One region of the Brevibacillus sp. HB1.4B genome, then DNA from elsewhere that is predicted to be linked to it. Evidence: riboswitches for the same ligand, from Rfam matches in the RefSeq annotation. Region 1 holds a riboswitch; each other region holds the start of a gene.
What was found. Region 1 has a riboswitch for S-adenosylmethionine ahead of metK (methionine adenosyltransferase). Riboswitches for the same ligand answer to the same signal wherever they lie in the genome.

Region 1 (2,204 bases):
GTAAGCACCGGAACGGTCAACTTTTGTCGGATCTTTACCGGAGAACGCACCGCCGCCATGACGAGCATAACCGCCGTAAGTATCTACGATGATTTTGCGGCCAGTCAAGCCAGCATCCCCTTGTGGTCCGCCAATTACGAAACGGCCAGTTGGGTTGATGAAGTATTTGGTATCAGCGTCCAAGAGTTCAGCTGGAACAACTGGTTTGATTACGTGTTCAACCAGATCTTGCTTGATTTGCTCCAAAGTTGTTTCAGGAGCATGTTGGGTAGAAATAACGATTGTATCGATACGAACTGGTTTGTCGCCATCGTACTCAACGGTTACTTGTGTTTTTCCGTCAGGACGGAGGTAAGCAAGTGTTCCGTTTTTACGTACTTCAGTCAGACGACGAGCCAATTGGTGGGACATGCTGATTGGAAGTGGCATCAGCTCAGGTGTTTCATTGCAAGCAAAACCAAACATCAAACCTTGGTCACCAGCACCAATTGCTTCGATCTCAGCGTCAGTCATTTTGCCTTCGCGTGCTTCCAATGCTTGGTCTACACCAAGTGCAATGTCAGCGGACTGCTCGCCAATTGCAGTAATAACACCGCAAGTGTCAGCGTCAAAACCGAATTTCGCACGGTCATAACCGATTTCACGAATGGTTTCACGAACGAGCTTTTGGATATCTACATAAGTGTTTGTAGTGATTTCACCTGCTACGAGAACCAAACCAGTAGTTACGGAAGTTTCGCAAGCTACGCGAGCGTTTGGATCTTTGGACAGGATCGCATCCAAGATGGAGTCGGAAATTTGGTCACAAATTTTATCCGGATGTCCTTCGGTTACAGATTCGGATGTAAACAGACGACGACCTTTTTGCAAAGCCATGAGAAAATACCTCCTTTGACCTCATACAAATAGTGTGGTAGCCGAGTCAGGATTTTATCTACGTAAACGCAAATAAAAAACCCTTTCCATTTTTTAGGAGGAAAAGGTTTGAGCGTTTTTTGCTTCCTTCATCCTCTTATCGGCCAGAACAGATGTCCGTTCTGCTGGTTAGCACCGCTCTAGATCGGTTGCCGGGCTTCATAGGGCCAGTCCCTCCGCCTGCTCTGGATAAGAGTATCCATTACGGATAATAGAATAATTGTTTTTTTCAGAGATGTCAATAGGAAAAATTTTACTTATATTTGATAGGCCTTAGAAAGTACCACTACTACCTCTGCACGAGTTGCCCTTCCATTCGGTTTAAAGGAAGAACCGTAACCACTGAGCCACTTTCTAGATGTCAAAGCTTCAATGGCAGGAGAAGCCCAATGACTCGTTGGCACATCCTGATAATTCGAGGTACCACGGTTATACATTAAAACATCACGTGCCCGCGCGATCATGACCGCCATCTCTGCACGCGATATCGGCTGATCCGGCTTCATTTCATTCTTCGGGTACCCTTTCAAAATTCCTAATTGATAGGCTACACCTAGGTTGTGATACGCCCAGTGCCGCTTTTTCATATCCCGGAAGGTCGTGTTTCCTGTATAGGTAGTCGCTACCTTGGAACCGGTCGCACGCATCGATTTAAGCAGCATCGTCGCAAACTCTGCACGGGTCACTGCCTGATTCGGCTTGAACGAAGCATCATTGAATCCATTTACAATATCGCGAGAGCTAAGTCTGACGATCTCTGAGCGCGCCCAGTGGTCCGAAATATCTCGATAGCCCGCTATCAATTTCTGCTGCGTCACCGTGAGTCGGTAGGAATCATATTTGAACGAAGTACCACTATTGAGGCGTACATAGTATTTTCCTGGCTGCAAGCGCAAACCGATAACTTCATTCCCACTATTGGAAAGCTCGGCTACCTCATTCGTCGAAGCAAGCGCATAGTTCATGTTTCGATCGCTGTAGAGTGCGAAACGAAAGCCACTATCCACAGGAATATACGGCGCTCGGAATGTCACATATGATTCGCTATTGACAGTAAATTGGAACCAGTCGGGATCAGCTGCTGTCGGAATTGTTCCTGACATCACTGTCCCACCGCTTAACGGAGACGCTTTTTGATAGGTATCATTCGGCTCATTGAAATCTTTTTTAACTGGCGTGTACCCCAAATCCAGCTGGTATTCGCCATTGACTGCATTTCGCGAATACTCGCTCACACGGATGTAATATTTACCCGGGGACACCTCTTTACTGACCCGCTCTGTCGGATT
Region 2 (2,204 bases), 210 kb from region 1:
GCGTGCAGGCGAACATGGACGGGGATTTGCTGTTGTAGCGGACGAGGTACGCAAGCTGGCAGAACAAAGCGCGACAGCTACGCAGGAAATTACCGACATTCTGAAATCACTCCACCAGGAAAGTGAGAATGCGGTGCAGCATATGAGCAATGGGGAAACGTCTGTTGCAAAAGGCCAAGAACTGGCCGTGAAAACAGTGGCCTCCATCGAAGCAGTGCGTGCCGGGATGATGGCCTTCCTGCAAGCAGCTGATCAAGTAAGCTCCAGCATGGACCGGGTAAAAGTGCGTTCCGGAGAAGTTGCCATCGAGATGTCGACCATTACAGCCGTAACCGAGGAATCGGTAGCCAACTTAGAAGAGCTGTTTGCGACAGCAGAAAACCAGCATCAAAAAGTACGTGAGATTACGGAAGAGCTGGGCGAGCTGAATACGTTGTCTCATCGTCTCCAGCAAACCTTTCACGTGAAATAGGTTGTTTCTCGATGCTGAAAAGACGACTTTTTAAACTTTTATTCACTTTTAGAAGTGTTTGGAATTGAGAAAAAAGAATTGCATTTTCGAACCGTTCTGCTAGAATGAATTCCATTGTAACTAAATATATTCAGCTACCTTATCAAGAGCGGCGGAGGGACTGGCCCGATGATGCCCGGCAACCACTGATCATGTCTATGCATGAACAGAAAGGTGCCAATTCCTGCAAAACCTGTACCATGGTTTTGACAGATGAGGAAGAGAACGGCTACGTACGCAAACTCTTCCTCCGGGAAGAGTTTTTTTTGTTGTATTTGTAAAAGGGGAGGGGTAAATAAACGAACGATAAATTAATTTTATAAGAGAATATTCGTAAATAGTATTGAAAAAATGGGTAAAAAGCCGTACATTACCTAATAGGATAAAGAAAAACGTAAAGTTCGGATAGGGAGAGATACATCATGAAGAAGTTATTGCTGGCTTTAACGACATTCGCAGTATTGGCAACAGGGTGCTCGACTGGCACAAGCGTACCGGCAGATCAGCCAGGAGGACAAGCAGCAGGACAAGAGGGCGCGGACAAAAAGCGAATTGCCTTGATTTTGCCCGAGAAAATTGGTGTGAACCCGTTCTTTCAACAAATGGATGAGGGTGCAAAGAAAGCCGCACAAGAGCTGGGCGCAGAAGTGAAAACGATTGAATCTACGGACCATGGAGCGATTGAAGAGAATCTGCGCGTGGCTGTTGCAGAAAATTATGATTTGATCATCACTTCTTCCTTTACATCAGAGGATGCATTGAAAAAAGTAGCAACCGAAAATCCTGACCGTAATTTTGCGATTATTGATACCGTAGTGGATTTGCCAAACGTTCGCAGTGTTACCTTCCGCGAGCAGGAAGCGGCTTACCTGGTGGGAGCAGCAGCAGGTCTGGCAACGAAAACGAACAAAGTAGGTATGGTTGTCGCTCTCGATATTCCACAGTTGAAAAAATGGACAGTCGGCTTCGAAGAGGGCTTGAAAGCGACGAATCCAAAGGCAGAACTGATGGTCAACTATGTAGGAAGCTTCACTGACCCGGCAAAAGCGAAGGAATTGGCTTTGCTCCAAGCTTCCAAAGGCGCTGACTTCATTAACGGTGCAGCAGCTGTAGGCGACCTCGGCGTTTTCGAAGCGGCGAAGGAAAAAGGCTTCTTCACAGCAGGTCAGGACGTTGACCGTACGACGATCGATCCAGAGCATATCGTTCTGTCCCAATTGAAAGGGACCGACGCGGCAGCTTATGAAACCGTGAAGAACTTTGTAGAAGGAACGTTCAAACCAGGTGTTGTTGCGTACGGCTTGAAAGAAAAAGGTGTTGGCGTAACCTATGTCACGCACGAAAGCAAAACGCCTCTGAACGCTTTTATTGGACAAGAAGTCGTGGATAAAGTGAAAGCGATCAACGATGAGATAGTAGCAGGCACCCGCCAAGTACCAGACAAGTTCTAATAAGGTAGTTCGGTGCTGAAAAGCCAACTTTTTGAACGTTTATTTAAAGCTTGTGCACAGTGATGGATGTGACCGACTACGGCTGTGTAGTCGGTCTTCCATTTTCATAAAAGGACGTACAGAAATGAGGGAGTGGGAATGACCGATCGCTTGGAAATGAGGGCCATGACCAAGAAGTACGGAGATTTTACCGCCAACGACAAGGTGTCGTTCTCACTGGCAGCAGGAGAAGTCCACGCGAT
Region 3 (2,204 bases), on a different contig from region 1:
ACGATTTGCAGATTTTGCAGGAACAATCCCACCTGCTCTGCATCGTGTACGCGGAACGATACCATCCCACTATGCCCAGTTGCTTGTTGCACCTGTATCTCATGCCCCGGATGCTCTGGCAGACCTGGATAAAATACCTCCGCCACTGCCGGATGCTCACGCAGCTTTTTCGCTACAATCAAGGCATTGGATTGATGACGATCCATCCGCAATGCCAATGTTTTCATCCCGCGAACGAGAAGCCAGCAATCTTGTGGTCCAAGTACAGCACCGATTGAATTGTGCAAAAACCTGATTTTTTCCGACAACTCTCCCCCTTTTGTTACGATGAGTCCAGCCAGTACATCGTTATGTCCTGCCAAATACTTGGTTGCACTATGTAGAACGATATCTGCACCAAGCTCCAGTGGGCGTTGACAATAAGGGGTTAAGAATGTGTTGTCTACAATCGTAAGGAGACCATGCTGTTTCGCCAATTGCGTTACTGCTCGAATATCGGTAATCTGCATGAGCGGATTGGTTGGTGTCTCGACGAAGATCGCCTTTGTCTCAGGGCGAATCGCATTTTTGAGTGCACCAATGTCACGCAAATCCACATACGAAAACGTCAGACCATAGCGAGAGAGCACTTGCTCGAACAATCGATAGGTTCCCCCGTACAGATCGAGTGAAACGATCAGATGATCCCCTTGGGAAAACAAGCCCATGACGGTATGAACAGCAGCCATTCCTGAGGCGCAAGCGAAACCTGCATCTCCTGATTCCGCTTCAGCGATGGTCTCCTCCAAAATAGTGCGAGTAGGATTAGCTGTGCGTGTATAATCGTATCCAGTGCTCTGGCCCAAGGCCGGATGGCGATAAGCCGTTGCATAGTAAACAGGAAAGCTCACCGCCCCTGTTTTTTCATCTCTGCCTACTCCCGCCTGAATCAATTTCGTTTCCAAATTCATGTCTGTTTCTCTCCCTCCAATAGTGTACAAGGGCATCAAAAAAGCCCTCTTTCCTCTGAAAGAAGGCTTTGTTTACGTCACCGTAAGCAAATCCTTCTCATCTTTCAGAGTTTGATAACTCTGCAGGAATTAGCACCATTATCTCCCTGATAAAATACAGGTGATTGGTTGCCGGGCATCATCGGGCCAGTCCCTCCGCCGCTCTGGATAAGAAGATTGCTATTCAATTTGATTGACCCTAATACTAAAGGATCGGCAGGATTCTTGTCAACAATTTATTTCCACCCGTTAATTTACATCTTTCAAGGCGGTCATCACTTGATTGTCCAGCTTCGCTGCCGCGTTTTTGTCATACGTCTTTTCATATTGTGGTTCTACGGAAATACGGGAACCGTAAAACATAATATCACGAACAGCCTCAATTTTGATTTCTGCCATGGCCAGCTTGAGCGGAACGCCTTCCAGTCGGTCTGTTTTGACAGAAGCACGACCATTAATGGCGAAAGACGAGCCGGCACCGATCAAATGCAAGACAACTTGCGGTTCCTTCGCAATATTAGCCAAAATACGTGAGCGATTATCCACGGCAAAACGAATCGTATCGGCGGTGACAGCATACGTCCAGGACAAGGAGCTGAGCGATGGTGCTCCTGACTCATGGTCTACTGTGCCCAAGGTAACAAAACGCTCCTTTTGCAAGAGCTTGAATAAATCTTCGGAAAGAGATTGGGAAACAGTTTCAGCCATTTCAAAGCCTCCTAACAAACGTTTTGTACGTTCATTTTACCCTTCGCCTAGCTGATAGGCAAACGTTTCCTCTTCACCTTGATTCTGGTTGTCTTTTTCCCTAGACTGGTAGTAACGATACCGAATGATGGAAGGGGATGGACAGCTTGTCGCCTACAGACCGCCTCATGCAGCAAATTGATCAAGTCCTTGAAGAGCTTCAGGAAGTTCGGAAGGTAAATGAGCGGATGCATAAAATTGCGATGTTCCTGGAAGATATCCGACTAGCAGATGTGATCCAAAATTACACAGCCCCGCGCAAGCTGCTCTGGATCAATTTCCTCGCAGGTCTTGCCCGGGGTCTGGGGTTGACGATTGGTACTGCTATCGTTTTGGCTTTCCTCGGCTCCCTCTTGACGCAATTTCTTTCCATCCCCATTCTGGGGGATTACATCAGACAATTGGTGGAGTACGTCGAGACTTACAAGCAGCGGCCTTAACGCTAGAGACTAGTCTCTGTCGTCGTCA

Region 2: linked by a shared signal. The riboswitch ahead of HP398_RS17840 (BMP family lipoprotein) and the one ahead of metK (methionine adenosyltransferase) in region 1 are both predicted to bind S-adenosylmethionine.
Region 3: linked by a shared signal. The riboswitch ahead of HP398_RS06800 (aminotransferase class I/II-fold pyridoxal phosphate-dependent enzyme) and the one ahead of metK (methionine adenosyltransferase) in region 1 are both predicted to bind S-adenosylmethionine.

Annotation. Positions count from the first base shown of each region.
Region 1 is NZ_JABSUT010000007.1:270,722-272,925, reverse strand. Features, by position in the region: gene metK (methionine adenosyltransferase) at 1-876, opposite strand, end outside; SAM riboswitch class I at 1,010-1,111, opposite strand; gene HP398_RS18740 (S8 family peptidase) at 1,173-2,204, opposite strand, start outside.
Region 2 is NZ_JABSUT010000007.1:59,367-61,570, forward strand. Features, by position in the region: gene HP398_RS17835 (methyl-accepting chemotaxis protein) at 1-472, shown strand, start outside; SAM riboswitch class I at 609-731, shown strand; gene HP398_RS17840 (BMP family lipoprotein) at 934-1,962, shown strand; gene HP398_RS17845 (ABC transporter ATP-binding protein) at 2,101-2,204, shown strand, end outside.
Region 3 is NZ_JABSUT010000002.1:485,172-487,375, forward strand. Features, by position in the region: gene HP398_RS06800 (aminotransferase class I/II-fold pyridoxal phosphate-dependent enzyme) at 1-950, opposite strand, end outside; SAM riboswitch class I at 1,045-1,164, opposite strand; gene HP398_RS06805 (pyridoxamine 5'-phosphate oxidase family protein) at 1,239-1,697, opposite strand; gene HP398_RS06810 (DUF5665 domain-containing protein) at 1,865-2,176, shown strand; gene HP398_RS06815 (hypothetical protein) at 2,186-2,204, opposite strand, start outside.